DNA from 3 places in the Pantoea sp. At-9b genome. Region 3 is predicted to be linked to each of the others. Evidence: predicted binding sites of a transcription regulator. Region 3 holds the regulator's gene; each other region holds the start of a gene.

Region 1 (7,521 bases), on a different replicon from region 3:
CTTCGAAAATCAGATCACATTGTGCGATCTGAAGCGCGGTTCGCTATAAATCCGTTCTCTGGTCATTTGTTGACACCCTAAATGACCGATCAGCATCGGTTCTCCGCTCGAAAAACAGGGATCGATCAAACCTCCATCAGTGATACAGTCAACAATCTGGAGTTGTTGACCGGGGAGGCAGAGCGACGCATTTGCACTGCAATCTAATATCAGGTCAATTGCGTGTTTGCACCCAGAACGCATGAATCAAACCCGGAATATAGCCCAGCAATGTCAATATAATGTTCAGCAGGAATGCCCAGCCAAATCCTTTTCCGATAAGGACGCCAAGCGGCGGTATGAGGATAGTAATGACAACTCTCCAGAAACCCATAAAAACTCCCTATAAATAAATCATTCTCTGATAACTGTCTGTTTCTGCGTTAATCATAGCCGCGTACGCAGAGATTGCCAGTTTATCTTGTTAATTTTCCTGTTGTTACGTTATGAAATCTTGATTTAAACCTGCGCTTCAGAGAATAAGAAAATGATTAACAGCAGGTTGAGGCCAAACTTGGCTGGACCATTCTGTAGATATCGTAAATTTTTTGTATAACGCTGGTACTGCCACGTCATATCAGTGCTACCTATAACTTGGATACCCCTTTCTTTCTCAGCCTTCCTGCCCGTTCCAATAGTTCGGCCCTGCATTTTTTCGGCTGCCTATGCTGCATTAGTACGTTCGACAATCAACTATCGGTCCATTTCTGCCCAAGACGTATTACTCATCCGTTTGGGTTGAATATCTGGAACAGGCGTTCTTCACCTTCGGTTGTTGAGATATCACGAAATGTTGTTGTGTGTGTCTCGATCCATTTGTTGGCTGCACGCAGCATGTAATGCCAGTTTAGACGACCCAGCTCCTGCACAAAATTGAGAGTGCTGACTGTGAAACGCCCGACGGCATCCCGCTATATTGCCTGTTTGAATGCAATCATAATTTCATAGTCGCGTAGCATCGCCTGTCGCTCTTAAATGTACTGAATATGCGAACAGTGTTATTGAATGATTGGGTGTGATCGAGTCAATCACGGGAGGTCTCTGAGAAGAGATTGTCGGTAAGGGATTTTTAGTTGAATAGGAGTCGGCATGATTGCTGAAGTGACTATCGCAAGAGTGAAAGACATAGGCTCCAATAGATACGTAGAGGGAGGAGCTGAAAAAGCGACTCAACCGGAGCTATCCCTATCTGTATGTCGTGTTCAAAAACGCCAATAATGACCACCTGTCAGTGTTGAGATCGAAGGATAAGGAAGGCGACAAAGAGGTTGTTTCGAAGGTTTTTCAGGAGACGTGGGCATCTGCTGACGACAGGTCCCACTCTATAGTAATGACATTGCACCACCATATCGTATCATGGAATCCATGATGTACCTTCCCCGTGCCCTCCCCGGAGCGCGGTTTTATTTGAGAGCAAACTAATTTCTGCGGGAAAATGATGTTGCGGATGACTGGTAACTGTTAATAAATCCAGCACCCCGCTTGCGCTGACTCAATGAGTATCCTTATGGTCAATGGTTCAGGGGGTTGTATCGGATATTTTTTTGCGACTTAGGCCGGAGAAAATTTGGCAGGGAACCTTTCTCATAGAACCAGTAAGCAACAAAATTGAATCAGCTGCCATCCATTTTAAACCGGGAAAAGTAGTTCCACATAATTTCCTCTGCTGTTTCACTAGCCCACGGATATTTTCCGATCGTAAGGCTGGTATCGTATGTCGGAAGCGGTCTCGATTTTGCGAAAAGCGGCTTTGGATTATAGTTATCCTCCTGCCATTTGATAACCATCTCTTCAACCGCGTTGGCCACCATATCCGATTATCTTCCCTTGCAATGCTGCTATAGATGCTTAGCGTCGTGCTAAAACTGATCCAGAAGACATCATTCATTACAAAAGCAACACCAAGGATAGGTATCCACAGACCAGCAAAACATCCCAGATTATTCACGTAACTGAAGCGCAGGTGACGGATTGTGGGCGTACAACAATGCAAGCAGGCTATCCCAAAAGCCTGTGTCTTTTTCCGGCATGCGCTCATCCTCACTTCCATTAGTTGAAAGGTGCTGTCTGATATCTTCAAAAAGTGCGTATCGCTCTTTATTATGACGAGGTCCTGTTTGGAGTAACTGGAGATAGCAAAGGAACGGGAACTGCTTAATCAGTTATTCAGGTAAAGCATTTGAAAATAAACAACTCTGAAGGCCTGTGTAAGAATTGACCTAAGAGATTAAGTTAGAAGAGGAGTATGTTTCGTCTCGGGTACAACCCAATCCCTTGAGGAGACTTCACTTTTCGTCCCGTATACATATATTGCGAGGCTTTTTTATTAAAAAAGGCCGCCGAAGCGAGACTTAGGGTTTGCTGTAAATTGTAGTTACGTCTGCGGTGCCGGGTGCCTCCCGGTGATTCAGAAAAGCCAGAACCTGAATCGTCACACAATAACCGAGGAATCTTTCTGGCTTGGCCCCTCCGCTAGGGGGATTCACCGCATTAAATTCAAATTATCAAAACATGACACAGAAGAAAACCCTGCCGCAGATCGGCGTTAATTACCTGACTCGTCAACCGCAGGGATTATCTGGTGCCGGTTGCAGGTATCCAACCAACGACATACTGATTATAGGTCAGGTGCTCTACCAATGAGCTAAACCGGCAAAACAAAAAGCCCCATCGGTTAAGACGGGGCTTCCGGCCTGACATGCGAGATGAATGATTGGACCGATGATCAGATCGCGTCAGGCGATAGTTTATTTACAAAATCTATTTTTAGATGTCAAGCACGTTAGCTCGCGCTGAGGATAAAGTCGCTCCACCTGCAGAGACTTGCCACAGAAATGCAGGGGGAGAAGCTCTGTGCATTTGAGCTAAAGCCACTGAAACAGGTGCGTGTCAGTTTACCTTTAACAATTTCAGGTAAACTGTAACCGGGCAACATATTCACCTTAGCAACCAATATCTTAATTTTCCTCATAATCTGTCCCTGCGACGATTCGGCTTTTTTCCAACAGCGCACCATATTGTCAGTTACGTGAAGGAATTATTGACAGTATTTAATAATTCCGTAATTCCAATGACCCGAATTTGTGAAAAGATTATATTTACGGGGCTAGTGACTAACCTTTTTATAACTGCAATATAAGCTGACTGAAGGCATAATGTCCTTACGCCGCCGCGTAAACACAGTGATATTTTTTCATTCGGATATTTCATTACTGCGCTACCAGCGCCAGCCTCCTGATTAACCATGTTGCCATCTCATACCCTCTGATTCTCCATTTTGTTCCAGAAAATGAGAAGGGCACACCTAGAGGTGCCAACCAGGCCTCTGAACATTAAGTATTATGCAGTAAATAACTCTGCCTTTATCATCATACCCGTTCACAAACGGATATTGGGATGGCTACCGTCATGGTGCAAGTATCCCGGTGAATAAAACCATTCAGTTTTTAAGATCTTCCGGCACACTGATGATGTAATCTGAGAAGATCACCATGCGTAAAGCCCGATTCACCGAACATCAGACCATTCTCGCTGTGAAGTCTGGTGAAGACGGATGTACCGACAAGGATGTCTGCCGTGAAGCAGCCCTTTCCGAAGCCAACTGTTACAACTGGAAAGCGAAGTTTGGCGTTATGGAATCTACTGATATCAAAAAGATGAAATACTTGGAGGATGAAATCCGTCGCCTCATACAGATGTTTGCTGATCTAAACCTTGAATGCCGGGCACTTAATGACGTCATTGAAAGTAAGCTTTAAAACCAGCGATAAAGCGTGCGCTCGTCGGTTATCTGAACGCACAATTTACTATGAGCGACCGCCAGTCCTGCAGGACGTTATCGCTTAGCAGGACGGTCTATTTTTACCAGCGCGATGGACCGGTGATCCAGGTGCTGACTGAGCTGGCAGAAAGCTACCCGCGATAAGGTTTTAAGAAGCGATTCCAGTTGCTGCGCAGGCAAGGTAACGCTGGAACCATAAACGCGTGTACCGGATTTACTGCCTACTGAAACTGAATTTTCGTTACAATGGAAACAGCGTTTACCGGTACTTAACCCGTCACCACTGGTGAAGCCTGAGGCGTTTAACCAGCGCTGGTGATAGTTTTTATGCATGATGCGCTGGTCTGTGGCAGACGCTTCAGGACCTTCAATGTGGCGGATTACTTTAACGGCGTGGCCCTCGCAATTGAAATCGATCTGAATATCCCGGCACAGCGAATGATCAGGGTTCAGGACAGGCTCGTGGTAAACCGGGGCTATCCGCTGAAACTGCGGATGGACAACGACCTGAAACTGGTTTCGCCGACGCTGGAGCAGTGGCCTGAAGAGCATGATTTATCAAACCGTGAAAGCCACGCAGATGCCTTACCGAAAGGTCTAACCGGACGTACCGGACAGAAATTTTGAGTTTATTTCTGTCAAGAACCCTGAAGGAAGCACAGGAAATCACCGAGCGCTGACTGACCAAATATTCCAGCGAGCGGCCTCATAAATCCCTGAATAACCTGACACCGGAAGAGTACCGGCTGATGGCTGAAAAACCGGAAACCACAAAAAGTGCGTTGAACTAAAACGGGTTTACTTACAATAATTGAAGAATACGGTATGTATGGCGAGATCTCCAATGCCCCGCTGCATGCCGTGATCATACACCCGGTGAATATCTCTTTTACCAGCGGCGCAGCCAGCTGGATGATGTATATCACACTGCGTATGGTGCGCTGGTGGAGCTCAGAACATTACAGGTGGACCAGAATGTAGTCATCCGGACCGCCTCCAGCAGTGTTGGGCTAGCCGCTATTCAGATTAGTAATATACAGGGAGCCAAATCGATCACCCTTACCCGCACGAGCGAGAAACGGGAGATGCTGTTGAAAACGGGCGCAACTGCCGTGATTGCCAATCACGGAACAGGGCATGGTCACGGAGTCCCTGCATGTGAACGCACAACAGGGCATACATATCGTTTTCCGCCCGGTTGGCGGGCCTAATATGGCAAAACTGACCCAGGTAATGGCCCATCTGATCATATTTTTCCAGTACGACGCCCTCGACAGCCGCAATCTGATGTCCCGGCGTTTGATATCCTCAACAATCACCTCAACCTGGCGGTTATGAACGGTTTGAAATCATGCCGGATGCTGAAAAACTGGCGCGCGCAAAATCCTTCGTGCTGGATGGTTTGCGTTGCGACAAACTACAAACGTTGATTGATAAGACCCTCAGTCTGGATGCGATTGCAGAAGCCCATCGTTACATGGAGTCCAACCGACAGGTGGGCATGATTGTTGTTACTCTATCTGAAAAAATGATGAAATCAGGGAGTATCTAATGGGTATGCAACCTAAGTGGCAGGCACCAGCAATTAACCGTACACAAGTTGGCGATATGCTCGTCACTATGCTGAGTGATGGCTATCTCGATGTATCTTTTGAATTACTGTCGGGGATTAATGGCTCATGGGCAGAAGCGTTACTCCAGCGTCGCGGTGCACCGGTCGCGCCGCGCATCAATATCAACGTTTATGTGGTCCAGACCGCGCAACATACCATCCTGATTGACAGCGGCGCAGGAGGGATTAAAGGCTGGGGTGGAAGATTGCCGGTGGCACTGGCAGCCGCAGGTATCGACCCGTTGCAGATTGATACTATTCTGTTGACCCACGCGGCAGCCTCGCAGCTCCCTTGCAGACGCCGCTGTTTCGAAATGTGCAGCAGCTATTTATCCACGAAAAAGAACTGGCGTTCTGGCGCGATCAAATCATAGCTGCCAGTGCTCCGGATGCGTTTCGCCCCTACTTTGAGCTGGCGGGTAACGCTTTTGGCACTTATCACCAAAAACTGGTGCCGTTCCGCGAAGAAGCCATTCTACCGGGCATCCAGGCCGTACTGTTGTTCGGGCACACGCCGGGGCATAGCGGTTATCTGCTAGGTGATGAGAAAGCATCGTTGCTAATCTGGGGAGATATTGTGCATTTCCCGCATATTCAGGTGTCACAGCCAGAGGTGACCATTGCCTTTGACAGCGATCCCGCTGCTGCCTCACAAGTTCGCGGCAAAATGCTGGATCGGGCAGCCAGTGATAACCTTGCCGTCAGTGGGATGCATTTTAACTTGCCTACCACCGGGAAAGTGATACGCGAGGGTAACGGCTTTACACTCAACTACGACCTCTGGTCGCCGCTGATTTGACGAATGGGCGGCGCAAAAAATTGCGCCGCTACACCAGGCGGATATTCTGCGATTTAATATGTTGCCAGAAACGCTCCGCCGCCAGATTCAGTCGCGCTCCTGAACGATACACATAGGCCGAAATCGGTAACGACAGCGTACCATCCAGAATCATCAGCTTGCCTTCACGCAGTTCACGCTGAATCGAATATTGCGGCAACCACCCCACCCCATGTCCGTTAACAATCATCCGCTTAAGCAGCTCGCTCATCGAGGAGACAAAGCTGAGCGTAAACGTATTGTCGGGGATTTTATCAATCACCTGATTCACCTGACGTCCCATATAACTGTCGTTGGCATATTTCATCAAGGGCAACCCGCCCTGATTAAGGCTAAACAGCGGCCTGCCATCGACATCACAGGGAGAAACCAGATGCAAAAATGAATCAAAGATTTTGTGGTGGATAAACGGATAATTCATAAACTCTTCGTTGTAGAAGGTCAGAATAAAATCGCTTTTGCCTTCTTTGAGATTATATACCGCCTCATCCACGTTGATCGACTCGACGTAATGAATCCTTTCAGCACTGTCGGCAAAACCGGCAATCAAGGTGGGAAGTAACAAAACAGACAGTGAGGGGGCGGCATCAAACTTGATACTTTGGCGGAAATTATCCAGCCCTTGAATCCGATTCAGCTGGTAATCCATATCATCCAGCATATTGCGCGCATAGCTGACAAAACTTTTGCCCTGGCGGGTAAGCTGCAACGGATTTACACTGCGATCAAAAATCGCAAAGCCAATCGCCGATTCCAGCGACTGAATACGGCGGCTGAATGAGGACTGGGAAATGTTGCGCTTTTCAGCCGCTAACGTGAAGCTCCGGGTCTCTTCCAGAGCGATAACATCATAAAACCACTTCACTTCCAGATTACTGACCATCGCGCTGATTCTCACAAAACACTGACTTCCTCCATGCAAAGTATGCATGGCACATAGAAATTATGCAATCAATGCATCTGAATGTTGGTGCTAGTATCCAGAACAGTTGCATAACTGAACATCGCTATTTCATTAACAGCTCAGTTAACTGTCAAACAAACTAACGGCCGCAGTGCTATGCAGCCCAATATTCAGCCAGCAATCAGTCAGGTATAACATGTACAGCTCAGAGAAGATTAACACAGCCCTGTCAGATTTAGGGATCACCAACGTGAGCGAAGTGATCTACAACCCCGAGTATGACCTGCTCATCGAACATGAAACCTCGGCAGCGTTAAGCGGCTATGAGCGCGGTATCATGGCTGCTT
Region 2 (7,521 bases), 140 kb from region 3:
CTGCGCATACTTCGCCCACTCCACGGTAATGGCGGCCGGACGGCTGATGTCGCCGATGATCACCGGCGGTTTCACGCAGCGTGAACCGTAGCTCTGGACCCAACCGTTCTGGGTGAAAACGAAACCGTCGAGATTCTCCCCAAAGTACTCGACCATGTCGTTACGCTCTGCTTCACCGTGTACCAGCACATCGAGGCCGAGGCGTTCCTGCTCGACAATCGCCTGTTTGATGTGTTCAGCGATGCCGGTGCGATAGCGCCCCCCATCAATGTTGCCTTTCTTGAAGTCGAGGCGCAGGCTGCGGATTGCCGTGGTTTGCGGGAATGAACCGATGGTGGTAGTGGGCCATGCTGGCAGATTGAAGCGGTGACGTTGCGCTTTAGCACGTTCGCGGTAGGCGCTATGACGTTCGATGTCGCTGGCCTGAATATGAGCCAGACGCTGCGCCACAGCGGCATTGTGCACCCGGCTGGATTGGGCGCGGGCGCGGATCGGGGCGCTCCAGGCGGCCAGCGATTGCGCATCATTGTTATTCAATGCCTTGCTCAGCAGCGCCAGCTCCGCGCATTTTTGCAGGGCGAAGGCGAACCAGCTTTTGACTTCATCATCCAGACGGGTTTCCACGCTCAGGTCGATCGGGCTATGCAGCAGGGAGCAAGAGGAGCCAATCCACAACTGTTGGCGAAGCCCTACCAGCGGTTGCAGACGTTCAAACCAGCGGGTCAAATCCGCCCGCCAGACATTGCGCCCATTGATCACACCGACAGACAGCAGCCACTCGGCAGGCAGTTGTTGGTTGAGCTGTTGGATATCGTCTTTGCCATGTACCAGGTCAACATGCAGACCCTGCACCGGCAGCGTTTTGATCACATCAAGGTTTTGCCCAATGCTGTCGAAGTAGGTGGTCAGCAGCAGTTTGGTTTTACCCTGTAAGGCGTCGTAAGCGGGTTTGAATGCCGCACGCCATGCCTGCGGCAGTTCCAGCACCAGCGCCGGTTCATCAATCTGTACCCATTCGATGCCACGTTTTTTCAGTTCAGCCAGCACCTGTTGGTAGACCGGCAGGATATCTTGCAGCAATGACAGGCGGTCAAACGGCGTGCCTTTTACTTTACCCAGCCACAGGTAAGTCACCGGGCCGAGCAGCACAGGTTTGACGTTGTGGCCGAGCGCCAGCGCTTCGTCCACTTCGTCCAGCAATTGCGTCCAGGTCAGTTTGAACTGCTGACCCTCGGTGAATTCCGGCACCATATAGTGATAGTTGGTGTTGAACCATTTGGTCATCTCAGCCGCCGCCGCCGGTTCACCGGTCGGTGCGCGGCCACGACCCAGACGGAACAGGGTATCGAGGTCGACTGACCCCTCTTTATTCTGATGACGCGCCGGAACGTTGCCCAACAGTAGACTGGTGGTCAGTACGTGATCATACCAGGCGAAATCGCCCACCGGCAGCAGATCCACGCCCGCCTCTTTCTGTTGTTGCCAGTGACGCGCACGCAGTTCACGGCCCACTGCCAGCAGTTCGTCCTGTGAGCTGTTACCTGCCCAGTAGCTCTCCTGGGCTTTCTTCAATTCACGACGCAGACCGACGCGAGGGAAACCGAGTGTGTGGTTCAGAATGGTCATTTGCTGTTCTCCAGATATTCTTAGCTGTGCAGCACGCGCTTCAAATCAGAGCCAACCCAGGCTGGCTGTTACGCCTGCTGAAGATGTTTAGCCGTCCAGATGTTTACACCGCTATATTCTGCGGGTACTGTATGTTCCTCAAGCGCAAATTGTTCAATCTCGATGTGAAGGATTCTCATGATCGAACTCAAACACCTGCGGACGCTACAAGCGTTAAGGAATACCGGCTCGCTGGCCGCCGCCGCCGCTCAGCTTCATCAAACGCAATCGGCGTTGTCTCATCAGTTCAGCGATCTGGAGCAACGGCTGGGCTTTCGCCTGTTTGTGCGTAAAAGCCAGCCGCTACGCTTTACGCCACAGGGGGAGATCCTGTTACAGCTGGCCGAGCAGATCCTGCCGCAGATACAGCAGGCGTTGCAGGCTTGCCATGAGCCGCACCAAACCACGATACGCATTGCGATTGAGTGTCATAGCTGCATTCAGTGGCTAACGCCTGCGCTGAACAATTTCCGTCAGAGCTGGCCACAGGTGGTGATGGATTTTAAATCTGGCGTGACCTTTGACCCGCAACCGGCCTTACAACAGGGCGAGCTGGATGTGGTGTTGACCTCGGATATCCTGCCGCGTAGCGGTTTGTTCTATTCGCCGATGTTCGATTTTGAGGTGCGTCTGGTGATGGCACCGGATCATCCGCTGGCGCAAGTTGCGCATATTGCGCCGGAAGATTTGGCGGATGAAGTCCTGATGATTTACCCGGTGCAGCGTCAGCGGTTGGATATCTGGCGAAATTTCCTGCAACCCGCCGGCATTAGCCCGGCGCTGAAGAGTGTGGATAACACCCTGTTATTGATTCAGATGGTGTCGGCGCGCATGGGGATTGCGGCATTACCGCATTGGGTGGTGGAGAGTTTTGAGCACCAGGGGTTGGTAGTGACGAAGACGCTTGGCGACGGCTTGTGGAGCCGTTTGTATGCAGCGATGCGTGATGGTGAGCAGCGTCAGCCGGTACTGGAGGCATTTGTGCGTTTTGCCCGCCAGCATGCCTGTGAGCATTTGCCCTTTGTCCGCGATGCTGCACGCCCGGGTTCGTTACAGCCCCTGTCATCCTGAGGTCGCCTGCTCTATAATGCGCCGCCTCAACCCGTGACCAGGAGATTTTCACCATGACCAATAACGATGTACTGCGCAGTGTGCGCTATATGCTGGACCTGAGCGACAGCAAAGTGGTGGAGATTTTTGCCCTGGCCAATTGTGAGGTGCCATCTGAAGATGTGCAGGCCTGGCTGAAGAAGGACGATGACGCCGCCTATCGTCCTTGCCCTGACGTGCTGATGGGATACTTCCTCAATGGGTTGATTTTCTATCGTCGCGGTAAAAGCGAGGATGCGCCTGCACCGTCAGTTGAGCGCAAGATGAATAACAACATTTTCCTGAAGAAACTGCGTATCGCCTTTGCCCTGAAGACCACGGATATTCCCGAGGTCTTGCTGAAGGCGAACTTTAAAGTTTCGCAGGCGGAGATTGGCGCGATTTTCCGTAACCCGGACCATAAGAACTATCGCGAGTGCGGTGACCAGATTCTGCGTAACTTTTTGAAGGGCTTGACGTTAATTCAGCGTCCTGCGCCGGTGAAAAAGGCGTAGTTGCTTTCAGAACGGAGCAGGGTCAGGGAGAGACCGCTCCGATCGCAAAGAGGACCCACATCCCTGTGGGTCGGCCTCATCATCCTGACTCGGACGCTTTGCTCTTCGAAGCGGTCTCCCCCTTCCCTTTAAGCTGTTTCGTTGCTTTTAGAAAAGCGGTGGCCCAGCACCCAGCGTTTATGGACGTAAAGTGACGCAAAAATCACCATCGCCCCGGCGATAAAGCTGGGCCAGTGTGGTTTTTCCTGCCAGATCGCCAGATTGACCAGCAAGCCAGCCGGAACGTGCATATTGTTCATAATGCCCAGCGTTCCCGCATCCACTTGGGTTGCGCCGTAGTTCCACATAAAGTAACCCAACCCGGACGCCGCGACGCCCAGCCACACCAGAATGCCCCATTGCAGCGAGGTGGTTGGCAGCTTGTTGGGGTTACCCCACAGGCTCCAGGCAATCACCGCAATAATCACCGCGCCAAGGTAGAACCAAGAAAACGCGGTGTGTTGCGGCATCGGGCGCGTCTCCTGCAAGCGTTTGTAACCCACCATGCCGATGGCAAAGCAGATATTTGCCGCCTGCACCAACAGCAGGCCAAACCAGAAATGATCGCTCACTTTGTCGTAACGGATAATCGCCGCACCAATCACCGCCAGCATGGCGCTGAAGGCGTAGCCGATGCGCAATGGCCGACGACTGAGCAGATCGTAAATCAGGGTGACATACAGCGGTGTCATCACGGTAAACAGCAGGAATTCCGTCACGCTCAGGTAGAGATAGGCTTCGAAACTCAGCAGGTACATAACGCCCAGTTGCAGCATCCCCACCAGCATATACAGCAGGATGGTTGACGCACGATAGCCACGCCAGCGCAGGAACGGCAGGAACACAATGGCGGCCAGCGCCAGGCGCATCAGCACCGAGAACCAAGAATCCACCTGACCCGCCAGATATTCCCCGATTAAACTAAAGGAAAAAGCCCACAGAATGGTGGTAACGATCAATAACAGCACGGTAACGACCCCAAAATGAACAGTGCCGCTAGTGTAAACAAACTGTCGCTGTCTCGTTGAATTATCTGGTTTACAACCGAATAAAATACAAGCACCCGTAGCAGCGCAATTTGGTGCGCGTTGCAGGAAAAACCCGCGCGATAAATCGCGCCGCCACGGTTCAGCTTATGCCAGGAACAGTTTACGCAGGGTATGCGGCACGGCGTCTTCGGCGTTACTACCGATCACTTCCAGTGCGGGCAACGTGTCTTTCAAACGTTGATGGGCATTACGCATAATGCAGCCCTTACCGGCCATGCTGAGCATCTCAACATCGTTCATACCATCACCGAAAGCGATGCACTCTTTCAATGAATGGCCGAGTTGTTTCGCGACAGCTTCCAGCGCGTGGCCTTTGGAGACGCCACCCGCCATCACTTCGAGGCAGGTCGGCAGCGAGAAGCTGACGTTGACCCGGTCGCCCCAACGCGCTTCGATCGCCTGCTCCATCGGAATCAGATGTTCAGGATCATCGCAGGTAAAGAACACTTTGCTGATGCCATCACTCGGCAGCATACCCGGCTGGTAGACCTGATAGTTAAACACCGATTCGCGGAAATAATCCTGCTCTGCCGGACGGTGACGGCTGATAAACCATTCATCGTCGCGGTAAACGTGGGTCAGGACCTGTTCATCGTGATATTTCAGGCCATACAGGTCCTGGGCGATGTCGGCATCCAGGTTATGGCTGAAGATAAGTGTACCGTCAGCGTTGTGCACGCGAGCGCCGTTGGAGGTAATCATATAAGCCGGGATGCCGAGTTTGTCGCGCATCTGGCCCACATCGATATAGTGACGACCGGTGGCAAAAACGAAATGGACATCGCGTGCGACCAGTTCCTGCAACGTGGTACGGGCGAACGGAGTCAGACGATGGTCCGGGGAGAGCAGCGTGCCATCCAGGTCGGATGCGACGATGTGGTACATGGAAACCTCTGGTATTGATGTCGGTTGGCCGTAGCCGGAAAATAAAAAATCTTTAAACGTGGCGCGCAAAAAAATCCACCACCGCGTTTAGCGCCTGAGCGCGCATCGCGTCTGTTTCAAACAAGATCTCATGGCGCGCGCCCTCAATCACATAAGGCGTGACACCCTCGCAGGGATGTCCTGCTGCTGCCATCGCCTCACAAAACAAATCCTGCGAGCGGTTATCCACCACCCGATCTTCGCTGGCCTGCATCAGTAGCATCGGTGTGGTGATGTTATTCACCTGACTGATGATGCTGCGCCCGGCCTGCACCCCTTCGCGCACCCAATGATAGGTGGGGCCGCCGACGCGAATCGCCGGATCGTCCGCGTAAAACCGCAAATTGCGCTGATAACGTTCCCGGCTGTGGGTCAACTGGTTGATGCCAAAGGGATGGGCACGCCAGCGCCCGGTGCCCAGGGCATAACCATCACGTAATGCGGGCATTTTCTCCGCCCAATCAAGAATACGGTGCGCGAGGAAAGGCGGCAGCGGCAAGGTAATACCAAACATCGGTGCCGCCAGCGCCACGGCATGAAACGCCCGTGGCTGACGCGCCAGAAACAGCGCGAGGATCGCGCCGCCCATCGAATGCGCCAGCGCATAGCGCTGCCGGTAATGACCGCTGACGATCTCTTTCAGGTAGAGCGTTTCCAGATCGTCGACGTAATCATTGAAATCCACCACATGCCCACGGTGGGAATCTTCCAGCAGGCGATCGGAACGTCCCTGACCACGATGGTCAATGATCACCACGTCAAAACCACAATGGAACAAGTCATAGGCCAGTTCCGGGTATTTGATGTAGCTTTCAATGCGTCCGGGAACAATCAGAATGACACGATGATGTTGCGGGGACGTGAAGCGAACATAACGCAGAGTGAGGTTACCGACACCGGTAAATTCACACTCTTCGCGGCGGTGCCAGAAGTCGAGCAGCGGTCCGGTAGCAAAGGAGGCAAACGCCTTTTCACGCCTGAGCCAACTCTGTTTTATCTGCTGCATCCGCCCTCCTGAAAAAAACGTCAACGCCACACGTCCACTCCATAGCGTGCCGCGATTTTCTGGCGTATTGTGTCACACTTCGCTTACATCAGGGAATGTCACACATGACCATTGAATGGTGGTTAACCTACCTGCTTACCACAACCATCCTTAGCCTCTCGCCCGGTTCCGGCGCGATTAACACCATGAGCACCGGCATCAGCCATGGCTATCGCGGCGCAGTGGCCTCAATTTCTGGCCTGCAAATTGGCCTGTCAGTACATATCGTGCTGGTGGGCGTGGGTCTTGGCGCACTGTTTTCCCAGTCGCTGCTGGCGTTCGAAATCCTGAAATGGGCCGGTGCCGCTTATTTGGTGTGGCTGGGTATTCAGCAGTGGCGCTCGGGTGGCGCGCTGGATCTCAACGCTGTCGCCAAAGCAATGCCTCGTCGCCGCCTGTTTAAGCGCGCGGTGTTGGTGAACCTGACCAACCCCAAAAGCATCGTGTTTCTGGCCGCGTTGTTCCCGCAATTCATCCAGCCGCACCAGCCTCTGCTGATGCAATATCTGGTACTCGGTGTCACCACCGTCGTGGTCGATATTATCGTGATGGTCGGTTACGCCACCCTCGCCACCCGGATTGCGGGCTGGATTAAGGGACCGAAGCAGATGAAGGCGATGAACCGGACTTTTGGTGGTTTGTTTATGGCCGTCGGTGCGCTGTTAGCCAGCGCTCGTCGTATCGCCTGATAGTGTTCTGAAGTCTGTAGCGGCGCGATTTATCGCGCGGGTTTTACAGGCGCGCGCAGAATTGCGCCGCTACGGATAAAATTACCGTGAAATGATCAGGTGAATGCCGAATCCGGCAAACAACACGCCTGCCATGCCGTCCACCCACTTCGCCATGCGCTGATATTTGTCACGCATCCACGGCAGGGCAAAAATGGCCGCCACCACGGTAAACCAGGCAAAGGTTTCCACCAGAATCAGCAGGAATAACCCCCAACGTTCCAGCGCACCCACGTCATTGCCGACAAACAGCGAGAACACGCTGCCAAAGTAGATGATCGCTTTAGGGTTGGAAAGGTTGGTCAGTAAGCCTTTCAGGAAGCTCATCCCTCTTTTGGGCAACTCAACCACTGGCGCATCAACCTGCGGCTGCTTATGACGCTGACGTGCCGAGCGCAACAACTGCCAGCCCATCCACAGCAGGTACAAGCCACCACCGACCATAATGATCTGATGCAGCCACGCCA
Region 3 (7,521 bases):
ATCCAAAGGGTTATCGTTAATGTGCCGCAAACCAGCTATCAGCACGCCAATGGCGATGCCAAATCCACCACAGCGTCAGCCCGCGCATGGCCAGAAACACCGTCACCGCCAGCCATAAGCCATGATTACCTAACCAGGGGAGCGTCAGTAACGACAGGCCATAACCCAGTGCCGCCAGTGCCATACTGTTACGCATTTCCCGACCGCGCGTCGCACCGATAAACATGCCATCCAACAGATAGCACCACACGCCCACTAACGGCATCACTACCTGCCACATCAGGTAGCGATCGGCCACTTGCCGTAGTTCTTCCAGTGAAGTCAGCAGCGCCACGATATGTACGCCAAATAACGCATAAATCGCCGCAAATACCAGTGCCACCAACCCCGCCTGACGGCAGGCGGCATGCCAGATCAGCAATAATCGGCTGCGATCTTTCGCGCCGACCGCCTCGCCAGAACAGGCTTCTACGGCATACGCAAAACCATCCAGTGCGTAAGCGGTAAAGGTCAGGAACATCAACAGCACGGCATTGACCGCCACCACATCCGGGCCGATGCGCGCCCCAAGTATCGTCAGTGATGCAAAGCAGATTTGGAGCAGAAAAGAACGCAACATAATGTCGCGGTTGAGGCGAAACAAGCGAGCAGCATCACCGCGCCAGCTCTGCTTCAGCGTAGAGAAATCAATACCGCGCAGCTTCAATACCCGGGCCACCATCCATAATCCGACGGCCAGGGTGGCGTATTCTGCCAGTGCCGTCGCCGCTGCCGCGCCCGCCACTCCCCAGTGCAGGCCCAGCACAAAGAGCAGATCCAACAGAATATTGACCAGATTCCCTACCACCAGCAGCAGCACAGGCGCACGCGCATACTGCACGCCCAGCAACCAACCGAGAATCACCAGATTTGCCAGCGTGGCGGGGGCGCTGAGCCAGCGAATCTGGATAAAAAGTTGCGCCTGCTGCTGAATCGCGAGGCTGCCCCCCATCAGCGCAGCGGCCAGATTGCTGACTGGTGTGCGCAGCAAAATAAACAGCACCCCGGCCACCAAGGCGATTAATAGCGGTTGGGTGAGCGCCCGTGCCAGGGCCGTTTTATCGCCCGCGCCAAAAGCCTGGGCGGTCAACCCGGTCGTGCTCATGCGCAGAAACAGCAGCAACATAAAGATGAAGCTGGTCGCAGTCGTCCCCACCGCCACCCCACCGAGATAAATGGGGCTATCAAGATGACCAATAACGGCGGTATCAACCACGCCGAGCAGCGGAACGGTGATATTGGAAAGAATCATCGGCAGCGCAAGCCGCCAGAGTGCTTTATCAGAGGAGGAAAACAGCTGCATCAGCCCATCCCGGTTTGCTGCACAACAGTCTTGTCAGAAAATTAAACCACGGCAGCGCAGAAAGGCTGCCGTAGCGGGGGGAATCAAGGTATCAGAGCCACTCGCCGTTGCGCACAATGCCGACCGCCAGCCCTTCTACTGTCAGGGACTGCTCGCGGGTATCGACAACAATCGGCTGGAAGTCACTGTTTTCCGGCAGCAGTTGCACAATCGCGCCCTGCTTTTTCCAACGCTTCACCGTCACTTCATCATCAATACGTGCCACCACCACCTGGCCGTTACGCACTTCCTGCGTTTTATGTACGGCCAGCAGGTCGCCATCCATAATACCGATATCTTTCATCGACATGCCGCTAACACGCAGCAGGAAATCAGCGGTAGGTTTGAACAGATTGGCATCGACCTGGTAGTGCGCTTCAATGTGTTCCTGCGCCAGTAAAGGTTCGCCCGCCGCGACACGGCCAATCAACGGCAGCCCTTCGCTGGCTTCTTCTTCCATCAATAAGCGAATGCCACGTGAAGCACCGGAGACGATTTCAATCACCCCTTTACGTGCCAGCGCCTTCAGGTGTTCTTCTGCCGCATTCGGTGAGCGGAAGCCCAGCTGCGCAGCAATTTCCGCACGCGTTGGCGGCATGCCCGTCTGGTTAATATGGTCGCGAATCAGATCATAGACCTGTTGCTGCCTGCTGGTTAATGCTTTCATCCCGCCCCCTGGTTGTTTATACAGTCGCTGTGAGTATATACAGGTATTGGCGAAATGAAAACCAAAACTGAGGGAAAAATCAGCGAGTTGATGAATCCGGAATCCTTATCGCAAATGTGACCAAATCAGCGCGATCCAGACAAACAGCGCCAGTAAGATAGCCAGCAATACGGCAGCGGAACCCATATCTTTCGCCCGGCCCGCCAGAGGATGACGTTCCTGGCCGATGCGGTCGACCACCGCTTCGATGGCGCTGTTCAGGATTTCCACAATGACAACCAGCACTACGGAACCAATCATCAGTACGCGGGAAATGGCATCAACATCCAGCCAGCACGCCACTATAATTGCCACTAACGCGGCAACGGCCTCCTGGCGAAACGCTGCCTCATGCGTCCAGGCGGCGCGCAATCCCTGCCAGGAATAACCGGCGGCTTTTATTATCCTGAGAATACCGGTGACGTTATTTGCCATGTCGTTGAACCCTTTACTCGTTTTGACGTCAATGTCTGGGCAGCCGGAGATAGTGCAGCCACAGATCTTCGCGGCACTTTCTGGTATGCTTGCCGCGCTTTGCTAACAAGAGGCTTGAAGTTGTCTATGTCAGGTTGGCGTAAACTTTATTATAAATTATTGAATTTACCACTCTCCATTTTGGTAAAGAGTAAGGCCATTCCCGCCGATCCCGTCTCCGAACATGGGCTGGATCCGACGCGGCCGATCCTGTATGTGCTGCCTTATGATTCCAAGGCCGATCTCCTCACGCTGCGTTCGCAGTGTCTGAAACACGATCTGCCCGATCCACTCGCACCGCTGGAAATTGACGGCACTTTACTGCCGCGTCACGTGTTTATCCATGATGGACCGCGCGTGTTCCCGTATTTCGTGCCGAGTCTGGAATCCGTGAAGTTATTTCACGACTACCTTGATCTGCATCGCAGCAATCCAGAACTGGATGTACAAATGCTGCCGGTGTCAGTGATGTTCGGCCGTGCGCCGGGTCGTGAAGTGCAGGGGGAATCCACCCCTCACCTGCGCATTCTCAACGGCGTACAGAAATTCTTCGCTATTCTCTGGCATGGTCGCGACAGCTTTGTGCGCTTCTCGCCGACGGTTTCACTGCGTCAGATGGCGACCGAACATGGCACAGATAAGTCGATAGCTCAGAAACTGGCACGCGTGGCACGCATTCACTTTGCCCGCCAGCGTCTGGCGGCAATCGGCCCGCGCTTGCCAGCCCGCCAGGATCTGTTCAATAAGCTGTTGCAATCCAAAGCGATTGAAAAAGCTGTCGAAGATGAGGCGCGCAGCAAAAAGATCTCGCACGAGAAGGCCCAGCAGAACGCCGTCGAATTGATGGAAGAGATTGCTGCTGATTTCTCCTATGAAGCGATTCGCGTCACCGACCGTGTAATGGGTTGGATGTGGAGTCGCCTCTATCAAGGGATCAACGTGAATGGCGGCGAGCGTGTGCGCCAGCTGGCGCAGGATGGGCATGAGATTGTTTATGTCCCCTGCCATCGCAGCCACATGGATTACCTGCTGCTCTCTTATGTGCTCTACCACCAGGGGCTGGTGCCGCCGCATATCGCTGCGGGTATCAACCTGAACTTCTGGCCAGCCGGGCCGATTTTCCGTCGCCTTGGGGCGTTCTTTATTCGCCGCACGTTTAAGGGCAACAAGCTCTACTCCACCGTTTTCCGCGAATATCTGGGCGAGTTGTTTAATCGCGGCTATTCGGTTGAATACTTTGTAGAAGGTGGCCGCTCACGTACCGGTCGTTTGCTGGACCCGAAAACCGGCACACTGTCGATGACGTTACAGGCACTGCTGCGAGGTAGCAGCCGTCCAATCACCTTCGTGCCGATTTATATTGGCTATGAACATGTGATGGAAGTCGGCACCTACGCCAAAGAACTGCGCGGCGCGGCGAAAGAGAAAGAAGGCTTCATGCAGATGGTGCGCGGCCTGCGTAAGCTGCGCAATCTTGGTCAGGGTTATGTGAACTTCGGTGAACCCCTGCCGCTGGTGAACTACCTGAACAAACACGTGCCAGAATGGCGTGAAGCGATCGATCCAATCGAACCCCAGCGCCAGGCATGGATGACACCTGCCGTGAATGACATCGCTAACCGCCTGATGGTGCGAATTAACGATGCAGGGGCCGCCAACGCCATGAACCTGTGCGTCACTGCACTGCTGGCTTCTCGTCAACGTTCACTGACGCGCGAGCAGCTTATTGAGCAACTGGAGTGCTACACCCAACTGTTGCGCAATGTGCCCTATTCACCGGAAGCCACGGTGCCGGATCTCAGCGCAGAAGCCCTGCTGGATCACGCAATGGGCATGAATAAGTTTGAGACCGAGCAGGACAATATCGGTGACATCATCATTCTGCCACGTGAGCAGGCAGTGTTGATGACCTACTATCGCAACAACATTCAACATATGTTGGTGATGCCGTCATTGATTGCCGCGATCGTGCAGCAACACCGTGAAATCAGTGAAGCGGAATTGTTGCGCCAGGTCGCCCTGGTCTATCCGATGCTGAAAAGTGAACTGTTCCTGCGCTGGAGCAGTAACGAGTTGCCTGAGTTGATTCAATCGCTGTGCAACGAAATGGCACGCCAGGGTCTGATCACGCAACAGGATGGTCAGGTGCAAATGACCACCGCACGCTATCGCACACTACAGTTACTGGCAGCGGGTATCCGCGAAACGTTGCAGCGTTTTGCGATCACCTTCTCGATTCTCAGTGCCAAGCCCACCATCAACCGTGGCACGCTGGAAAAAGAGAGCCGCACGCTGGCACAGCGTCTGTCGGTGTTGCACGGTATCAACGCCCCTGAGTTCTTTGATAAAGCCGTGTTCTCCGCGCTGGTGCTGACATTGCGTGATGAAGGCTATATCAGCGACGGCGGAGATGCCGAAGTGGAGCGCACGCAGGCCATGTGGCAGATGCTGGCCGAGCTGGTCACCAGTGACGTGCGTCTGACCATTGAGAGCGCCGTCGCCCACGATTAAGCGGCTAAATAAAAAGCCGTCATCCCCAGGGGTGACGGCTTTTTTGATGCAAAAATCGCGTGGTTACAACAAATCAATAAACGGCTGGGTATTCAACAAAATACCGATAAACAGCACCAGACCGACATAGTTATTGTTGAGGAATGCCTGGAAACAGGGTTCACGCTCGCGCTGAGCAATCAGCTTTTGCTGATGTACAAACAAGCCTGCCGCTAACAGTAACGACCAGTAAAACGCCCCATTCAGATGCAACAACAATCCTACCAGCACCATCAGGCCCAACGTTGCCAGCTGCAACAATCCAATGATGAGTTTGTCATAACGACCAAACAGAATCGCTGTCGACTTCACGCCAATTTTTAAATCGTCGTCACGATCCACCATGGCGTATTGCGTATCATATGCGACCGTCCAACACAGATTAGCAATAAACACCAGCCAGCAGACTAAAGGTAAGGACTCACTAACCGCTGCCCAGCCCATAGGAATGGCCCAGCCAAAAGCCGCGCCCAGTACCACCTGCGGCAGGTGGGTATAACGCTTCATAAAGGGATATACCCAGGCCAGCGCCAGCCCCACCACAGACAGCATGATCGTCATGCGGTTCATGGTCAGCACCAGCACAAACGCCAGCAAGGCTAAGCCCACAAACAGTAACTTCGCCTCTTTTTCCGTCACCAGACCACTCGCCAGCGGGCGTGATGCGGTACGTTTCACATGCCCATCCACTTTACGGTCGGCATAGTCATTGATGACGCAGCCTGCGGCACGCATCACGATCACCCCCAGCACAAATACCAGCAGCACCGAGAGTGGCGGGATCGCCATGCCTGATAACCACAACGCCCACAGCGTGGGCCACAACAGCAGTAACGTGCCAATCGGTTTATCAATACGCATCAGGCGGCTGTAGGCCTGTAATTTATTCATTCCCAGGGTCTTTTGCACAATCCTTATCCTTAATCCAGCGCGCGATAGAGCGGTGACGCCGGTAAAAACAGTTCAGTTAACAACAGCGGCTTACCGGAGAGACGTAAACGCGAGCGGCGTCCCCACAACGCGCCCACCTGACCGGGATCGATAAAATCACGTGTCAGGGTGGAGTCGGCAAACAGATAGCGTCCGAGCGGGCGTGTGCCAAGCTGCTGGAGCATCTGCTCCGGGCCATTAAGCGTGCTTTCCGGCACCAGGGTACGGCCAGCCAGCCAGGGCACATTATCGCCACATAGCAAAATTTCCCGCAGCCAGAAGCGCTGATCGGCAGGTAATAACTCGCCTTCTTCTTCCAGTTCACTGGCATCGACAAAGGCTTCGCGTACCAGTTGTACCGTGACGTGCTGGCAATGCTGCTCAAAGCGCCGCGTCATTGAGTCTTCCTCCAGCAGCCAGTCGAGCAGTGGCGCGGAAAGTAACGGGGAGGAAGCGGGCAGCCAGTGTAGCGCGCGCAATTGCGCCAGCGCATCCTGAGACATAAAAACTCTCCACAGAAAAAAGTGTCCCAGTGTAACGCACCGCCGCCGTTGCGCGAATAACGAAGCGTTGCCGCAAATGCGTTGTAAGTTAATTCCCTGTAAAACCGTTATGCTTGCTGCTGTTCACCAGTCCACTAAGGATATGACATGACATCCCTACAACATCAGGATCTGTTAAACGCGCTGGAACAACCACTTAACGAACAGGCACTCAGTTGGGTCGCCACTCAAAACAGCCTTACCACCGCCCAATTCGCCCAGGGCAGCCGCTTCCAACAGGCAAAGCAGACAACGCTGCATTGGCTGAACGACAAATCCAACATTCCGTGGGTGACCCACTATCGCGATAGCCTGTATAACTTCTGGCAGGATGAGCATCATCCGCGCGGTATCTGGCGGCGCACGAACGCGGTCTCTTATCAAAGCGCCGAACCCGAATGGGAAACTGTGCTGGATCTGGATCAACTCAATCAGCTGGAAGGCAGCCACTGGAGTTTCCACGGTGCGCAGCCACTCTACCCCGACTATACGCGCGCGCTGATTTATCTCTCCAGCGGAGGGGATGCCTGCGAGATTCGCGAGTATGATCTGGTCGGCAAAGCCTTTATCACTGATGGCTTTTTTCTGCCTGTCAGCAAAAGCCGGGTGAGTTGGGTCGATGAAAACACCTTGTTACTCAGCCTGGATGCCGGTGGCGATACCTTGACTGCCTCCGGCTATCCCCGCTGTGTGCACCGCTGGCAGCGCGGCACCTCGCCCGCATCAGCGCCGTTAATTTACGCGGGCGAGGTTGATGATCTCTCGGTTTCGGCCTGGCGAATTCACACCCCAGGTTTTGAGAAAGAGTTGGTGTACCGCGGGATCGATTTTTACCGCCATCAAACCTGGTTGCTGCGCGATCGGGATCAGCTTGAACACATCGCCATCCCGGACGATGCCACTGCCGGTTTTTTCAAAGAGTGGCTACTGATCACCCT

The links. The regulator LexA, encoded in region 3, represses DNA repair genes until DNA is damaged. The targets are predictions, from matches to a motif close to TNCTGTATGTACATACAGNA.
Region 1: a site for LexA is predicted at 1,018-1,037, ahead of PAT9B_RS31530 (DinI-like family protein). Genes of this name have one in related genera too.
Region 2: a site for LexA is predicted at 1,752-1,771, ahead of metR (HTH-type transcriptional regulator MetR). Genes of this name have one in related genera too.

The regions. Positions count from the first base shown of each region.
Region 1 is NC_014839.1:284,969-292,489, reverse strand. Features, by position in the region: gene PAT9B_RS30050 (YqaE/Pmp3 family membrane protein) at 215-373, opposite strand; partial or broken gene PAT9B_RS31265 (DNA polymerase V) at 765-998, opposite strand; gene PAT9B_RS31530 (DinI-like family protein) at 1,196-1,408, shown strand; gene PAT9B_RS31260 (DUF1493 family protein) at 1,501-1,554, opposite strand; gene PAT9B_RS31255 (hypothetical protein) at 1,653-1,850, opposite strand; tRNA gene PAT9B_RS25255 (tRNA-Ile) at 2,619-2,693, opposite strand; partial or broken gene PAT9B_RS30420 (transposase) at 3,531-4,611, shown strand; partial or broken gene PAT9B_RS31525 (zinc-binding dehydrogenase) at 4,628-5,372, shown strand; gene PAT9B_RS31240 (MBL fold metallo-hydrolase) at 5,372-5,806, shown strand; gene PAT9B_RS31235 (hypothetical protein) at 5,749-6,231, shown strand; gene PAT9B_RS25230 (LysR substrate-binding domain-containing protein) at 6,260-7,153, opposite strand; gene pckA (phosphoenolpyruvate carboxykinase (ATP)) at 7,371-7,521, shown strand, end outside.
Region 2 is NC_014837.1:199,947-207,467, reverse strand. Features, by position in the region: gene metE (5-methyltetrahydropteroyltriglutamate--homocysteine S-methyltransferase) at 1-1,626, opposite strand, end outside; gene metR (HTH-type transcriptional regulator MetR) at 1,804-2,736, shown strand; gene PAT9B_RS00885 (DUF1456 family protein) at 2,790-3,269, shown strand; gene PAT9B_RS00880 (carboxylate/amino acid/amine transporter) at 3,398-4,276, opposite strand; gene yigL (sugar/pyridoxal phosphate phosphatase YigL) at 4,442-5,242, opposite strand; gene pldB (lysophospholipase L2) at 5,295-6,287, opposite strand; gene rhtB (homoserine/homoserine lactone efflux protein) at 6,392-7,015, shown strand; gene rhtC (threonine export protein RhtC) at 7,097-7,521, opposite strand, start outside.
Region 3 is NC_014837.1:344,406-351,926, reverse strand. Features, by position in the region: gene dinF (MATE family efflux transporter DinF) at 17-1,342, opposite strand; gene lexA (transcriptional repressor LexA) at 1,434-2,048, opposite strand; gene PAT9B_RS01515 (diacylglycerol kinase) at 2,154-2,522, opposite strand; gene plsB (glycerol-3-phosphate 1-O-acyltransferase PlsB) at 2,649-5,072, shown strand; gene ubiA (4-hydroxybenzoate octaprenyltransferase) at 5,136-6,002, opposite strand; gene ubiC (chorismate lyase) at 6,032-6,544, opposite strand; gene PAT9B_RS01495 (prolyl oligopeptidase family protein) at 6,692-7,521, shown strand, end outside.